Regions from separate parts of the Rahnella sp. ChDrAdgB13 genome, predicted to be linked through region 3. Evidence: predicted binding sites of a transcription regulator. Region 3 holds the regulator's gene; each other region holds the start of a gene.
What was found. The regulator PhoB, encoded in region 3, activates phosphate uptake and scavenging genes when phosphate is short. The targets are predictions, from matches to a motif close to CTGTCATAAAACTGNCNNAT.
Positions count from the first base shown of each region.

Region 1: ugpB (sn-glycerol-3-phosphate ABC transporter substrate-binding protein UgpB) is a predicted target of PhoB. The motif match lies at 2,554-2,573, and genes of this name have one in related genera.
Region 2: J8X26_RS14055 (MIP/aquaporin family protein) is a predicted target of PhoB. The motif match lies at 2,985-3,004, and genes of this name have one in related genera.

Region 1 is NZ_JAEMGT010000066.1:41,072-46,591, reverse strand. Features, by position in the region: gene ugpE (sn-glycerol-3-phosphate ABC transporter permease UgpE) at 1-155, opposite strand, end outside; gene ugpA (sn-glycerol-3-phosphate ABC transporter permease UgpA) at 152-1,039, opposite strand; gene ugpB (sn-glycerol-3-phosphate ABC transporter substrate-binding protein UgpB) at 1,139-2,452, opposite strand; gene J8X26_RS17190 (PLP-dependent aminotransferase family protein) at 2,675-3,862, opposite strand; gene livF (high-affinity branched-chain amino acid ABC transporter ATP-binding protein LivF) at 3,994-4,695, opposite strand; gene livG (high-affinity branched-chain amino acid ABC transporter ATP-binding protein LivG) at 4,723-5,493, opposite strand; gene J8X26_RS17175 (high-affinity branched-chain amino acid ABC transporter permease LivM) at 5,490-5,520, opposite strand, start outside.
Region 2 is NZ_JAEMGT010000044.1:10,125-15,644, reverse strand. Features, by position in the region: gene hslU (HslU--HslV peptidase ATPase subunit) at 1-645, shown strand, start outside; gene J8X26_RS14070 (1,4-dihydroxy-2-naphthoate polyprenyltransferase) at 743-1,669, shown strand; gene rraA (ribonuclease E activity regulator RraA) at 1,790-2,275, shown strand; gene zapB (septal ring assembly protein ZapB) at 2,340-2,579, opposite strand; gene J8X26_RS14055 (MIP/aquaporin family protein) at 3,169-4,017, shown strand; gene glpK (glycerol kinase GlpK) at 4,063-5,520, shown strand, end outside.
Region 3 is NZ_JAEMGT010000001.1:55,407-60,926, reverse strand. Features, by position in the region: gene J8X26_RS00295 (cobalamin-independent methionine synthase II family protein) at 1-887, opposite strand, end outside; gene phoR (phosphate regulon sensor histidine kinase PhoR) at 1,144-2,463, opposite strand; gene phoB (phosphate response regulator transcription factor PhoB) at 2,487-3,176, opposite strand; gene sbcD (exonuclease subunit SbcD) at 3,404-4,642, shown strand; gene sbcC (exonuclease subunit SbcC) at 4,639-5,520, shown strand, end outside.

The DNA.
Region 1 (5,520 bases), on a different contig from region 3:
GTGCCCGGGATCAGCGTCATTGGCACATCGAAAATCTGTTTGTTATCCAGCGAGGCCGCCACAAAGGCGACGTACAGCGGGAATAAAATCACCAGCACGCCAAGCAGCAGCATGATGTGGCTGAAGATATCCAGCCCTCTGCGGTTTTCAATCATTGGTAACGCACCTTACGCTCGACAAAGCGGAACTGAATGAACGTCAGGCCGCAAACCAGCAGCATCAGAATGACGGACTGCGCGGCGGAGCTGGACAAGTCCAGGCCGGAGAAACCTTCGCGATACACTTTATAAATCAGCGTGGTCGTCGCCTGTACCGGGCCACCGGCTGTCGCGGCATCAATCACCGGGAAGGTATCAAAGAAGGCGTACACCAGATTGACCACCAGCAGGAAGAAGCTCACCGGTGAAATCAGCGGTAATACGAGATTGAAGAAGCGACGTACCGGGCCTGCGCCATCGATAGCCGCCGCTTCTACCAGAGATTTTGGGATCGACTGCAACGCCGCCAGGAAGAACAGGAAGTTGTAGCTGACCTGCTTCCAGACCGACGCCAGCACCACCAGGAACATCGCCTGACCGCTGTTTTGCGCGTGGTTCCAGTTGTAGCCTATCGAGCCCAGGAAATGAGTAATCAGGCCCAGACCGGGGCTGAACAGAAACATCCACAAAACGGCGGCAACGGCAGGCGCCACAGCGTAAGGCAGGATCATCAGCGTCTGATAAATCCGGCTGCCGCGTACCACGTGATCGACCAGCGCCGCGAAAAACAGCGAAACGGCCAGTCCGATGAATGCCACCATAAAGCTGAATTTCAGCGTGGTATAAAAAGAGTCGAGATAGTACGGGTCCTGAAACAGCTGTGTGAAGTTAGTCAGACCGGCGAAGGTGCTGGATAAGCCGAAAGGATCCAGCGTCTGTACCGAATACCACAGCGCCTGACCGGCAGGCCACAAGAAAAATATCGCGGTGATCAACAGCTGCGGCAACACCAGCGCGTAGGGCAACCAGCTGCAACCAAAACCGGGACGGTGTGAACTCATGATGGTTTACTCGTTAATGCGATGACGGGTTTGGCTCCTCCCCCTGCAAAGGGGAGGCTGTTTTGCTCCCTCCCCTTCGCGGGGGGAGGTGCAAGAAAATTATTTGGTAGAAGCTTCGAAGCGACGCAGCAGCAGATTCCCGCGCTGTACTGCGGTATCCAGTGCTTCTTTGGCGCTTTTCTTACCGCTCCAGACGCTTTCCAGTTCTTCATCAACGATGGTACGGATCTGCGGCATGTTGCCCAGACGCAGACCTTTGGTGAACGGTAATGGCGGCTTGTTCAGCATCTGGCGGGTGGCAACGTCAGAACCCGGATTCTTCTCGTAGAAGCCTTCTTTTTTGGTCAGCTCATACGCCGCAGTCGTCACCGGCAGATAACCGGTTTTCTGGTGCCATTCGGCAGCGATTTCCGGCGCGGTCAGGAATTGCAGGAATTCGGCGACGCCTTTGTAAGTGTCTTTGTCTTTGCCGTTCATCACCCACAGGCTTGCGCCGCCGATGATGGCGTTTTGTGGTGCGCCTTTGATGTCTGCGTCGTAAGGCATCATGCCCACGCCGTAGTTGAATTTGGAATACTGACGGATGTCGGCCAGTGAACCGGAAGATGCGGTAGTCATCGCGCAGTCGCCGTTATAGAACTTGGCGGTGGATTCGTCTTTACGACCAAAATAGGTGAAATCACCTTTTTTGTTCATGTCTTCGAGCATCTGAATGTGTTTGATTTGCTCTGGTTTATTGAATTCCAGAACCGCATCGGTGCCGTCGAAGCCGTTGTTTTTGGTAGCGATTGGCAGACCGTGCCACGCGCTGAAGTTCTCAATCTGGATCCAGCCCTGCCAGCCGCTGGCGTAGCCGCACTTCATGCCGGCTTCACGCAGTTTTTCGGTGTACGCGGCCATATCCTGCCAGGTTTTCGGCGGCTGATCCGGGTTCAGACCGGCTTTCTTAAACGCATCTTTGTTGTAATACAGCACCGGCGTGGAGCTGTTGAAAGGCTGGGATAACAGACGGCCTTTGGAATCGGAGTAATAACCGGAAACGGTCGGCACGAACTGGGAAACGTCTTCTTTGATGCCTGCATCACTGAACACTTCGTAGACCGGTTTGATGGCTTTGCTGGCCATCATGGTCGCGGTGCCTACTTCGTAAACCTGCAAGATAGCCGGAGCATTGCCGGTGCGATATGCCGCGATACCGGCCGCCAGGCTTTCGTCGTATTTGCCTTTATAGACAGGCACGATTTTGACATCAGGGTGCGTCTGGTTAAAACGGTCGGCCAGCGAGTTCACTTCTTTGCCTAATTCGCCGTCCATAGAGTGCCAGAAAGGAATTTCTGTCACAGCGAAGGCATTGGCGCTGAAAGCCAGCGTCAGCGCGGTGCCGATGACCGTTTTTTTGAGGTTGATGAACATGCCTGTCTCCTGAATTCTGCTGGTGTAAAAGGGGCAGAGATAAATGGGGTATTGAGAAACGTTTTTATGCGGAGGTAACATGACACGGCTAAATTACAGATAAATAACAGTTAAATGACATTAACGTTACAGCAGCATGAAGTGCAGGTGACGAACAGATGGCAAAAAAGAAGGCGCATCAGGTGAACGATGCGCCTTATAAAGAAGGGAAATCCGGGGGTTTTACAGCGCGCGTTTCAGGCGGGCAACCGCCTCCTGCATCTGCTCTTCGGTCGCGGTGGCGAACGACAGACGGAAGGTCGAGTGATCCGGGTTATCGGCATAGAAGAATTCGCCCGGCACAAACACCACGCCCTGCTCCAGCGTCTTTTTCATCCACTCAGCGCAGTTACGCGGCTCGCGGAAACGTGCCCACAGGAACATGCCGCCTTTCGGATATTCAAACGTCAGCACGTCGCCCAGTTCGCGTTCCAGCAGTTCGGCCATGACCTGGCATTTCTTTTTATACGCGGCACGAATTGTTTCGATCTGCTTCGGCAGACGGCCAAGACCGAGATAATATTCCGCAATGCTCTGCGACAACGCGCTGGCGTGCAAATCTGCCGCCTGTTTGATGATGGCGACCTTATGCAACAGCCAGTCAGGCATAATCACCCAGCCCAGACGCAAACCCGGCGCCAGAATTTTAGAGAACGTCGAGGTGTAGATAATGTTATCCGCGTGACCGAACAGGGCTTTCGACAGCTCAAACAGCGTCGGCTGGCGTTCTTCGGTGAAACGCAGTTCGCCGTACGGATCATCTTCTACAATCAGGAATTCGTGCTGTGCCGCCAGTTTCACCAGCTGCTCACGGCGCACACGGCTCAGGGTCACGCCGCTCGGGTTACCGAACGTCGGCACCAGATACACGCCTTTAATCTTTTGTGTTTTCAGCAGTTCGGCCAGCTCATCGACAATCATGCCGTCGCCGTCTGAACCGACGGAGAGGATTTGCGCTTCGGCCAGTTCCAGGGTCTGCAAAGCGGCCAGATAGGTCGGGCGCTCCACCACGAAAATATCATCCGGGTTCACCACGGCGCGCATCACCAGATCCAGCGCCTGCTGGGATCCGGCGGTCACTACGATATCTTCAGGCTGCGCGACCACGCCACGTTCCTGACAAAGAGAAGCAATACGCTCACGCAGCGTATAACTGCCTTCTGTCAGGCCATACTGGAATGCGTGCTCCGGCTGTTCTGTTATCGCCAGCTGTGTGGCTTCACGCAGGCCGTCGAAATCAAAAAGCGCTGAAGAAGGAATACCACCCGCCAGTGAAATAACGCCTTCCATTTTGCTGTGTTTCAGCAATTCCCGGATGGCCGAACTTTTAAGCCTGACCATACGGGCGGCGAGTAAACCTTCTGTGTTCATGACATGTTCCTGATGATGTGCAAAGTTATAAGAATGTAAGAGATGTTAATTTATCGACAAAATAAAAACCGCAAAGCGCTTGCCGTGCGGTTTAGTAGATTTATCACAGATTTTTAAAATCAGAAGCCAATTTATGCGCCGAGATAGGCCGCACGCACAGCTTCGTTGGCCAGCAATGCCGCGCCGGTATCTTCCAGCACCACATGACCGTTCTCCAGCACATAACCGCGATCGGCGAGTTTCAGCGCCTGATTGGCGTTTTGCTCGACCAGGAAGATGGTCATCCCTTCTTCGCGCAGTTGCTGGATAGTGTCAAAAATCTGCTGGATGATGATCGGCGCCAGACCGAGCGACGGCTCGTCGAGCAGCAGTAAACGCGGCTGGCTCATCAGCGCACGGCCAATCGCCAGCATCTGTTGCTCGCCGCCGGACATAGTGCCTGAACGCTGAACACGACGCTCTTTCAGACGCGGGAACAGTGTAAACACGCGCTCCAGACGGGCATGAAACTGGTCACGTGTGGCGAAAAATCCGCCCATCGCCAGATTCTCTTCCACGGTCATGCGCGAAAACACACGGCGGCCTTCCGGCACTATTGCGATATCGCCGCGCATGATTTTGGCGGTCTGCCACTGTGTGATGTCCTGCCCTTCAAAAATGATCGAGCCGTGCGACGCCCGCGGTTCGCCACATAAACTGCCGAGCAGCGTGGTTTTCCCCGCGCCGTTCGCGCCGATCAGCGTGACGATTTCCCCTTTGTTAATGCTCAGGCTGACTTCATGCAGCGCCTGAATTTTGCCGTAATGGGCGGATACCTGATTAAATGACAACATCTTGTTCTGTCCCTTAGCCTTCGCCCATTAACCTTCGCCTAAATAGGCGCGGATCACGTCAGGATTGTTACGAATTTCAGCCGGAGTGCCCTGCGCCAGCGGCGTGCCCTGATTCACCACGTAGATGCGGTCGGAAATGCCCATCACCAGCTTCATGTCGTGTTCAATCAGCAGCACCGACACGTTGTGCTGGTTACGCAGTTCGGCAATCAGCTGATTCAGCTCTTCGGTTTCGCGCGGATTCAGACCGGCAGCCGGTTCGTCGAGCATCAGGATTTCCGGGCGCGTCACCATACAGCGGACGATTTCCAGACGGCGCTGCTGACCGTAAGCCAGATTCCCCGCCTGACGGTTCGCCAGTTCGAGCAATCCGACACGTTCCAGCCAGTCGGCGGCGCGATCGAGCGCTTCCGCTTCGGCGCGACGAAATCTCGGCGTTTTGAACAGACCCGCCAGCACACCGCTTTTCAGGTGCTGATGCTGGGCAACCAGCAGGTTTTCAATCACCGTCATTTCACGGAACAGACGCACGTGCTGGAAGGTTCGCACCACACCCATGCGGGCAATTTTCTGCCCGGGCAATCCTTCCAGATGCTGGTCACGCAGTTTAATGGTGCCGCCGCTCGGTTTGTAGAAACCGGTCAGACAGTTAAATACCGTGGTTTTACCGGCACCGTTCGGGCCAATCAGCGACACAATTTCGCCCTGATTGAGATTCAGCGCCACATTGTTGACCGCCAGCAGGCCGCCAAAACGCATCATCAAACCTTCAACGGCTAACAGAGGTTGCGTGCTCATGCCTGTTCCCCCTGATCGGCGATTTGT
Region 2 (5,520 bases), on a different contig from region 3:
GCGGCGAAACTGGTGAACCCGGAAGAGCTGAAAGAACAGGCGATTGAAGCCGTTGAACAGCACGGCATCGTGTTCATCGATGAGATCGACAAAATCTGTAAACGCGGCCAGAGCTCAGGCCCGGATGTGTCACGCGAAGGCGTTCAGCGCGATCTGCTGCCGCTGGTGGAAGGCTGTACCGTTTCCACTAAACACGGCATGGTGAAAACGGATCACATTCTGTTTATTGCCTCTGGCGCGTTCCAGACAGCCAGCCCGTCAGACCTGATCCCGGAATTGCAGGGGCGTCTGCCAATCCGCGTTGAGCTACAGGCGCTGTCGACTGAAGACTTCGAACGTATTCTGACTGAGCCAAGTGCATCCCTGACTCATCAGTACAAAGCATTGATGGCGACCGAAGGTGTGACCATTGATTTCACGGCTGACGGCATCCGTCGTATCGCGGAAGCGGCATGGCAGGTGAACGAAACCACCGAGAACATTGGCGCACGTCGTCTGCACACGGTTCTGGAGCGCCTGATGGAAGATATTTCCTACGACGCCAGCGAAAGCAACGGTATCTCCATAAACATTGATGCAGATTATGTTAGAAGCCACCTTGATCAGCTGGTAGCTGATGAAGATCTGAGCCGTTTTATCTTATAATTTGCTCATACGTTCCGAAAGTGATCTTCAGGGAGGCGTTTGCCTCCCTGATTTTTTTTAGATTTCGGACTGACTGTTCACCTGAGCGAAATCACCTATGAGCACAATGACTCCCTGCACCCCGACCACGCCTGCCCGCGCATGGCTTGAAAGCCTGCGTCCTAAAACGCTGCCTCTGGCTTTTGCCTCAATTGTCATGGGTTCGGCGATTGCCAGCCTGCAAGGCGTTTTCCATCCGCTCATCGCGCTGCTGGCGTTGCTGACGGCGGGTTGTCTTCAAATCCTGTCTAATCTGGCCAATGATTATGGCGATGCCGAAAAAGGCAGTGATACGCCCGATCGCGTCGGGCCGTTGCGCGGGATGCAAAAAGGGATGATAACCGCCGCACAGATGAAGCGCGCGATTATCCTGACCATCGCCCTGACGCTCGTGTGCGGAATCGCGCTTATTGCTGTCGCCTGCCACAAACCGAGTGATGTCGTGGGCTTTGTGATCCTCGGCCTTCTCTCGATTGGCGCGGCCATCACATATACCGTCGGCACGCGCCCTTACGGTTATATGGGGCTGGGTGATATTTCCGTTTTGATTTTCTTTGGCTGGATAAGCGTCGCCGGGACATTCTATTTGCAGGCGGGATATTTTGACTGGATTGTGATGCTGCCGGCCACCGCAACGGGATTGCTCTCGACGGCGGTGCTGAATATCAACAATTTGCGCGATATCGAAACCGATCGCGCCAACGGCAAAAACACGCTGGCGGTTCGCCTCGGGCCAGTGAATGCCCGCAATTATCACACGTTTATTTTGGCCGCCGCCACACTGTGCCTGGCCATTTTTTCCGCCGTGTATTTGCGCCACTGGACCGGCTGGTTATTTATTCTGGCCGTACCGATGCTGGTGACTCACGTCATCCGCGTGAGAAAGTCCAAAACATCTTTGGAAGTGCGTCCGCTGCTCGAACATATGGTGAAAACGGCGTTACTGACTAACGTGTTGTTTGCGGTGGGTCTGTTACTCAATTGAATAAAAGTGGCCTGATGTGCGTTTATCGAGCCGCTTTTCACATTTAACAATTGATGATTTTGCCAACATCCGTCCGAAAGGGATATACTGAACACTCATGCAGCAACCAGATGAAATCCTATGAAATACGATACTTCCGAACTTTGCGACATCTACCATGAAGAAGTGAATGTCGTCGAACCCCTGTTCTCCAACTTTGGTGGCCGTACTTCATTTGGCGGGCAAATCACGACAGTGAAGTGTTTCGAAGACAATGGCTTGCTTTATGACTTGCTGGAAGAAAATGGCCGTGGTCGCGTACTGCTGGTCGATGGCGGTGGCTCCGTTCGTCGCGCATTGCTTGATGCCGGTCTGGCACGCCTGGCGTTGCAAAACGAATGGGAAGGGATTGTGATTTACGGTGCAGTTCGTCAGGTAGACGATCTGGAAGAACTGGATATCGGCATTCAGGCGATGGCAGCGATTCCGGCGGGCGCAGGCAGTGAAGGGATTGGCGAAAGCGATATTCGTGTCAATTTCGGCGGTGTCACCTTCTTCTCCGGTGACCATCTTTATGCCGACAACACCGGTATCGTGCTGTCAGAAGACCCGCTCGACATCGAATAACCTTGCGCTTTCAGCAACAAAAAAGGACGCCGTGGCGTCCTTTTTTATTTTCAGGCCGAAGTCATCAGACTTCTTCCATTTTTCCCAGCAATGCACGCAGACGATCCTGCCACACGTGCTGTTCTTCTTTCAACTGTGCATTTTCACGCACCAGCGATTCATGATTACCACTCGCCTGCTGAACTTCCTGAGACAGGGTATTGTTTTGTTCTTTCAGTTCTTCGATTTCCATCTGCAAAAGAGTAATGGTATCGATCGCTTGCTGAACTTTAGCTTCTAATTTCTCAAATACTTCGAATGACATTTTTCGGTCCCCTTATGTTCGCAAGGCGCACATCTTATGTTCTGCCGCATCATCCGGACACGGCTCAAGAATTCCTGCACTCCGTCGATTTTGATAACGAATACAAACCAAATCCGGGTCTGAATTGCGCCAAAGTCTTGTAAAACCAGCGGGTGTCTTACCGGGTGATTGTATGTAGCCAGCTTTGCCCTGTCTAGCAAGAACCCCTTCCTGCACGCAGTCTGTTGCAATTTTACAGCGCCGGGTATCAGGAAATGCTTAAAAAGCAGCGTCACTCACCAGAAATCCCCGTTAATACCGAATAACCTTATCCGGCCTGTTGTTATGTTCGTTTCAACCGACGCGGCCCAAAAATTGTTAAATCGTGGCCTTTTTCCCGCGCGTGATGGCCTGCGAATACGCGAAATCGCTCATTTTTATGACACGACACACAAAATTTGATTTCGCTATTTCTCGTTTATGCTCGTTAACGATAAATTCACATTACGTTCTCATTTAATGATGAACGTCAAAATCCGATTACGTTCACGTACGACATAACAGAAAAACTATAACCAATCATTAACATCATCCTTAGCAGGATCAAACTATGAGCCAAACCATGAGTTCCACATTAAAAGGTCAGTGCATCGCTGAGTTTCTGGGTACCGGGCTTATCATTTTCTTCGGTGCAGGCTGTGTTGCTGCATTGAAGCTTGCCGGAGCATCCTTTGGCCAGTGGGAAATCAGTATCGTCTGGGGTTTCGGTGTGGCCATGGCCATTTACCTGACTGCGGCGATCTCAGGCGCACACCTGAACCCGGCTGTCACCGTCGCGCTATGTTTGTTTGCAAACTTTGAAGGACGCAAAGTTCTGCCTTACATCATCGCGCAGGTCGCAGGCGCCTTCTGTGCCGCCGCGCTGGTTTACGGCCTTTACTACAATCTGTTCTACGATTTCGAGCAAACTCACAACATGGTACGCGGCAGCGTAGACAGTCTGAGCCTTGCCGGTATCTTCTCGACGTATCCAAACCCGCACATCAGCGTATTGCAGGCGTTCCTGGTTGAAACCGTGATCACCGCCGTTCTGATGTCGCTGATCCTCGGCCTGACCGATGACGGCAACGGCCTGCCACGTGGCCCGCTGGCTCCGCTGCTGATCGGTATTCTGATTGCAGTTATCGGTGCATCCATGGGGCCACTGACCGGATTCGCACTGAACCCGGCGCGTGATTTCGGACCGAAACTGTTCGCTTACTTCGCAGGCTGGGGCAAAGTGGCCTTCACCGGCGCCCGCGATATCCCTTACTTCCTGGTACCGATTTTTGGCCCACTGCTGGGTGCGTGTCTGGGTGCGGTCGGCTATAAAGCATTGATTAGTCGTCACCTGCCACACCAGATTAACGAAACAGCGGCTGACAAAGCGTCACAGCCAACCAAACAGCGCAAGGCCTGATCGGCTAAACTGTTCCACAGCTTACTCATTTGCAGGATGAAAATTATGTCAGCAGATACGACTCACGAAAAAAAATACATTGTCGCACTCGATCAGGGTACGACCAGCTCACGCGCAGTAGTGCTGGATCACGATGCCAACATCATCAGCGTTTCTCAGCGTGAATTTACCCAGATCTACCCTAAATCTGGCTGGGTTGAGCACGATCCGATGGAAATCTGGTCATCGCAAAGCTCGGTACTGGTTGAAGTGCTGGCCAAAGCCGACATCAATTCCGATCAGATCGCCGGTATCGGTATCACCAACCAGCGTGAAACCACCATCGTGTGGGAAAAAGAAACCGGCAAGCCGATTTATAACGCGATTGTGTGGCAATGCCGTCGTACTGCTGATATCTGCGAAAAGCTGAAAAAAGACGGGATGGAAGAGTACATCCGTCACAACACCGGCCTGGTGGTTGACCCGTACTTCTCCGGCACCAAACTGAAATGGATCCTCGATAACGTTGAAGGCTCCCGTGAACGTGCAAAACGCGGCGAACTGCTGTTCGGGACTGTGGATACCTGGCTGGTCTGGAAAATGACTCAGGGACGCGTTCACGTGACGGATTACACCAACGCATCACGTACCATGCTGTTCAATATCCGTGATTTGAAGTGGGATGAACGCATGCTTGAAGCGCTGGATATTCCGCGTGAAATGCTGCCGGAAGTCCGTCCTTCCTCTGAAATTTACGGCCAGACCAACATTGGTGGTAAAGGTGGTACGCGTATTCCAATCGCCGGTATTGCCGGTGACCAGCAGGCGGCGCTTTACGGCCAACTGTGCGTGCAACCGGGTATGGCGAAAAACACCTACGGCACCGGCTGCTTCCTGTTAATGAACACCGGCACCGAAGTTGTTGCATCGAAAAATGGTCTGCTGACCACCATCGCCTGCGGCCCGCGTGGCGAAGTAAACTACGCGCTGGAAGGTGCCGTTTTCGTTGGTGGCGCATCTATTCAGTGGCTGCGTGATGAGCTGAAACTGATCAGCGATGCAACTGACTCCGAATATTTCGCGATGAAGGTGAAAGACACTAACGGCGTTTACGTGGTGCCTGCTTTCACCGGCCTCGGCGCCCCTTACTGGGACCCGTATGCCCGTGGCGCAATCTTCGGTCTGAGCCGTGGTGCGAACAGCAACCACATCATCCGCGCAACGCTGGAGTCTATTGCTTATCAGACCCGCGATGTACTGGATGCCATGCAGGCCGATTCCGGTGCCCGTCTGCAATCCTTACGCGTGGACGGCGGCGCGGTCGCCAACAACTTCCTGATGCAATTCCAGTCCGACATTTTGGGTACCCGCGTTGAGCGTCCTGAAGTGCTGGAAGTTACCGCGCTGGGTTCTGCTTTCCTCGCAGGCCTGGCCGTCGGTTTCTGGAACGATCTGGAAGAAGTCCGCAGCAAAGCCACTATCGAACGTGAATTCCGCCCAAGCATTGAAACGACGGAACGTAAT
Region 3 (5,520 bases):
GCCTGCTGATGACCTTTTTTGATGAAACGCAGTGGCTCAAAACCGCCTGAACGTTCATTGTCATATTCCAGGAAGAAGGCGTCGATATTCACACCGCCAAACAGAATCTCTGCCACCGGCTCATAGCCACCTTCAGAAATCCAGGTTGAACGGAAGTTACCGCGGCAGACATGCAGGCCAATCACCAGATCGTCAGGTTTACCGGCGATGGCTTTGTTGAGCACGTCAGCGTAAGTACGTGCTAACTCTTCCGGAGAGTCACCCCGTTCGCGGATTTGTTTCTTCTGATCTTCAGAACACAGATACGCCCAGACGGTATCGTCGAGTTGCAGATAACGACAGCCGGCATCGTAAAAGGCTTTGATCGCGTCCCGGTAAACCTGTGCCAGATCGTCAAAATAGTCTTTCAGATCAGGATAAACGTCTTTGCTGATAGCATTTCGGCCACCGCGAAAATGCATCACGCTCGGGCTGGGAATAGTCATTTTCGGCACAGCCGTTCCGCTGATACTTTTCAGGAAACGGAAATCTTCCAGCATCGGGTGCGAACCAAAACCGAGTTTGCTCACCACTTTGATACTGCGCGCTTTCGTCTGTACGCCGTTGAACTGGATCCCCTGAACCGCATCATAACCTTCCACCCCTTCCAGGCCTTCGAAGAAGTCAAAGTGCCACCACGCACGGCGGAACTCGCCATCCGTCACCACCTGCAGACCGGCTTCACGCTGCAAATCCACCACACGGCGGATTTCAGTGTCTTCCACCGAGCGCAGCTGTACTGCATTAATTTCACCGGCCTGAAACTGTTTGCGGGCTTCTTTGATCGCGGCCGGACGCAGGAAACTGCCAACGACGTCAGCGCGGAACGGAGGGGTAGTACGTTGCATGAAAACTCCTTATGGCATCACGCCCCTGGCGGAATGCGAATGATTTACAAAGTAAATAATTACGTTGCGTTACTTATAGACATCTGGATGTCTAAACGGCTTTAAGGCCATACTGTCATGCAGCCTGTTCACTCACAACAGAGGAATTTTCATGGGACGTGAAATAAATTCATGATCATCAGGCAGAATCGCGCCATAAATAGAAATGAAAAAGCCTGCTATCGGCTGATAACAGACTTCACGTAAATTGCTGAAATTAAGGTTTTACGGTGACCGGGGAGTCTGACCCCTGAGGAACAATCAATTTTGGTGCCAGCGTGAACATAAACCGCGTGCCGACGCCGACTTCGCTGAGGACTTCGAGTTTCGAATTATGGTGGCTGAGCGCATGTTTTACGATGGCGAGCCCCAGTCCGCTGCCGCCGGTCTGGCGTGAGCGCGCCTTATCCACACGGTAAAAACGTTCGGTCAGACGCGGTAAGTGCTGCGGCGCAATGCCCGGCCCGTTGTCACTTATCTGAAACTGCGCGCCATGTTGAATTTGCTGCCAGCTGACTTCAATCCGCGTGCCCGGCGGGGTGTGATTCACGGCGTTATACACCAGATTCGACACTGCACTGCGCAGCTGATCTTCATTGCCAAAGACTTTCAGCTTTTCGTTTACCCGAAACACCACTTCATGTTTCCCGCCGCTTAACGTCTGCACTTCCCGCTCAAGCATGCTGAGCATCACCGGAATATCGACCTTCTCGTGCATATCGATATTGGCGGATGCTTCGATTTTCGACAGGGTCAGAAGTTGCTTCACCAGCCCGTCCATGCGCCTCGTCTGCTCCTGCATCGTATCCAGCGCTTTGGTGCGGAACGGCTCTTCCAGCTTGGCGTCTTCCATCATTTCCAGATACCCCTGCAACACAGTGAGCGGCGTGCGAAGTTCATGGCTGACGTTGGCAAAGAAGTTACGTCGCGCGCCTTCGAGCTGACGCATTTGCGTGACGTCACGCGCCACCATCAGAAGCTGCCCCTCGGAATACGGCATCACGCGAAACTCGACGTAATGTTCATTATTGAGTTGCAGATTCAGGGCACGGCTGAAGTCACGGGTCTGGATCCAGGTGCGGAATTCCGGATAACGCAGCAGGTTAAAAATATGCTGGCCGTTATCTTCCGGCCAGCGGAAACCAAGCAGATCCTGCGCCAGTCCGTTACACCAGAAGATATTGCCTTCTTCCGTCGCCAGAACCACCGCATCCGGCAGCGATTCGGCACCGCTGCGGAAACGTTTGATCAACTGACCTAATTCACGACGACGTCGCCGGTTGCGCATCTGCATCTGGTTCAGCCCGTAAAACAGCGGTTCCCAGCTCCAGCGCCCGTTCGGCGGGGTGATGCTGCGGTCAAGCCACAGCCAGTGAGAGAGTTTAAGCTGATTGTAATAATTCCAGCCCAGCGCCGCGACCAGCGACGCAAAGAGGAGCCAGCCGAAATGGCCGACGAAAATTCCGAGGATCAGGGCTGGCAGACAAAATAGAAAAAATTCGCCGGCCAGACGTTTCCATGACAAACGTTCTAACACACAGGTTCTCCGCTGTGGGGGACTCAATAACGCGTTGAGAAACGATATCCGGTACCACGAACAGTCTGGATCATTCTGTCATGTCCACTGGTTTCCAGCGCTTTACGCAAACGACGAATATGCACGTCTACCGTGCGATCTTCCACATAAACGTTAGTGCCCCACACGTTATTGAGCAACTGTTCTCTGCTGTAAACGCGTTCGGAATGGGTCATAAAGAAGTGTAACAACTTAAATTCGGTCGGCCCCATATCGAGCGCCTGCTCGTTGGCCATCACCCGGTGAGACGACGGATCCAGACTGAGCCCCTGCATGTCGATCACTTCTTCGACCGCCATTGGCGAAATCCGGCGCATCACCGCTTTAATACGGGCAACCAGTTCTTTTGGTGAAAACGGTTTAGTGATGTAATCATCGGCACCGACTTCCAGGCCGCGCACCCGATCTTCTTCTTCACCGCGAGCGGTCAGCATCATCACCGGAATTTCGCGGGTCAGCGCTTCACGTTTAAGGTGCTTAATAAACTGAATACCGGAACCGCCGGGTAGCATCCAGTCGAGCAGGATCAGTTCTGGGTAAGGTTCCACTAACTGACCAATCGCTGAATCAAAATCTTCAGCTTCTACTGCCTGATATCCATTCTGTTCCAGTACAAAACACACCATTTCACGGATTGGAGCTTCGTCTTCAACCACCAATATACGTCTAGCCATCGTAGGTCCTGCCAATAGGTTAGCGATCTTTTATTTGATTGCGGGCGCCATTATGCGTCAGTTTTGTGACAGATTTATGAATGAAAATGATGGTTCATTTAAGGCAAATATGACAGATAAATTCCCGCCATCCTGCTGAAATTGGTCTGATTTATCGGGGACAGGTTCCCCCGACGACGTTTATACTTTGCACCATTGTCGTCATACAGGGTTCACACGGGAGTCTCATGCGCCTGATCCACACCTCCGACTGGCACCTCGGCCAGTACTTTTTTACCAAAAGCCGCGCCGCTGAACATCAGGCATTTTTGCGCTGGCTGACCGGTCAGGTGCAGCAGCATCAGGTGGACGCCGTCATTGTCGCCGGGGACATCTTTGATACCGGTTCGCCGCCCAGTTACGCCCGCGAGTTGTACAACCGCTTCGTGGTGGAATTACAACAAACCGGCTGTCAGCTGGTGGTGCTGGCCGGGAATCACGATTCCGTCGCCACCCTCAATGAATCCCGCGAACTGCTTTCGTGCCTGAATACGCGGGTGATTGCCACCGTCGGTGAAGACCTCTCTGAACAGATTTTAGTGTTAAACCAGCGTGACGGGAAACCGGGCGCGGTGCTTTGTGCTATCCCGTTTTTACGTCCGCGCGATTTGCTCGCCAGTCAGGCCGGACAATCCGGCAGCGACAAACAGCTGGCATTACAGGAAGCCATCGCCGGACATTACGACACCCTGTGGCAGGCCGCGCAGGCCAAACGCGACGAACTGGGTATGCCGCTGCCGGTTATTGCTACCGGCCATCTGACCACCGTCGGCGTCAGCACGTCTGACTCCGTGCGCGACATCTATATAGGCACGCTCGACGCCTTCCCGGCCCAGGCATTTCCGCCGGTAGATTACGTGGCGCTCGGGCATATTCACCGCGCCCAGTGCGTCGCAAAAACCGAACATATCCGTTACAGCGGCTCGCCGATTGCCCTGAGTTTTGACGAACTGAGCAAAGCCAAAAGTGTGTACTTACTCGATTTCGACGGCGCAACGCTTAACGCCATCGACACGCTGGAAATCCCGGTTTTCCAGCCCATGCAGATCATCAAAGGTTCGCTGGCTGAAATCGAAAAACAGCTGGCGCAGTTTGCAGGCGGCGATATGCAAAAGCCGGTCTGGCTGGATATCGAAGTCGCCACGCAGGATTATCTCAGTGATATCCAGCGGCGTATTCAGACGCTGACCGCAGATTTGCCGGTGGAAGTCGTTCTGCTGCGCCGCAGTAAAGAACAGCGCATCAGCAGCATCGAACAACAGGAAAAAGAAACGCTCAGCGAACTGAGTGTCAGCGAAGTGTTCGAGCGGCGGCTGGCGCAGGAAACCGCCCCCGACGAACCGCGTCAGGCAAGGATGCGCACGCTGTTCGAACAGGTTGTCAGTCAGGTTACCAGCGGCGAGTCCGCAGAGGATGCCGCACAATGAAAATTCTCAGTCTGCGTTTAAAAAACCTGAATTCGCTGGAAGGCGAATGGAAAATTGATTTCACCGCTGAGCCGTTTGCCAGCAACGGTTTATTTGCCATCACCGGCCCGACCGGCGCGGGGAAAACCACCCTGCTCGACGCCATTTGTCTGGCGCTTTATCACCAGACACCGCGTCTGAACGTCACGCCGAGTCAGAATGAACTGATGACCCGCCACACCGCCGAATCGCTGGCGGAAGTCGAGTTTGAGGTCAAAGGCATTGGCTACCGCGCGTTCTGGAGCCAGCGCCGGGCCAAAAACTCGCCGGACGGCAATTTACAGGCGCCGAAAGTGGAACTGGCACTGCTGGCCGATGGAAAAATTCTGGCCGACAAAGTGCGCGATAAACTTGATGCCATCGCCGAGCTGACCGGGCTGGATTTTGGCCGTTTCACCAAATCAATGATGCTTTCACAAGGCCAGTTCGCCGCGTTCCTGAATGCCGATGCCAACGACCGCGCGGAATTGCTGGAAGAACTCACCGGCACCGAAATCTACGGGCGGCTTTCTGAGCGCGTGTTTGAACAACATAAAGAAGCCAAAAATCAGCTCGACGGTTTGTATCAGCGTATGGCAGGTATCGAGTTGCTCAGCGAAGAGCAGCGTCAGGCGTTTGAAACGGAACTTGCCGCGCTGAACGCGCAGGAAATTATCCTCAGCCAGCAGGCGCTTCAGCGCCAGCAGGATCTGAACTGGCTGCAACAATGGCAACAGGTGCAGCAAAAATATCAGCAATCTCAGCAGCAGCTGACGGCGGCAGAGCAGGAAAACCTCGCCGCAGCGCCGCAGTTGCAACAACTCGCGCGCAGTGAACCGGCTGAAAAGCTGCGTCCGCTG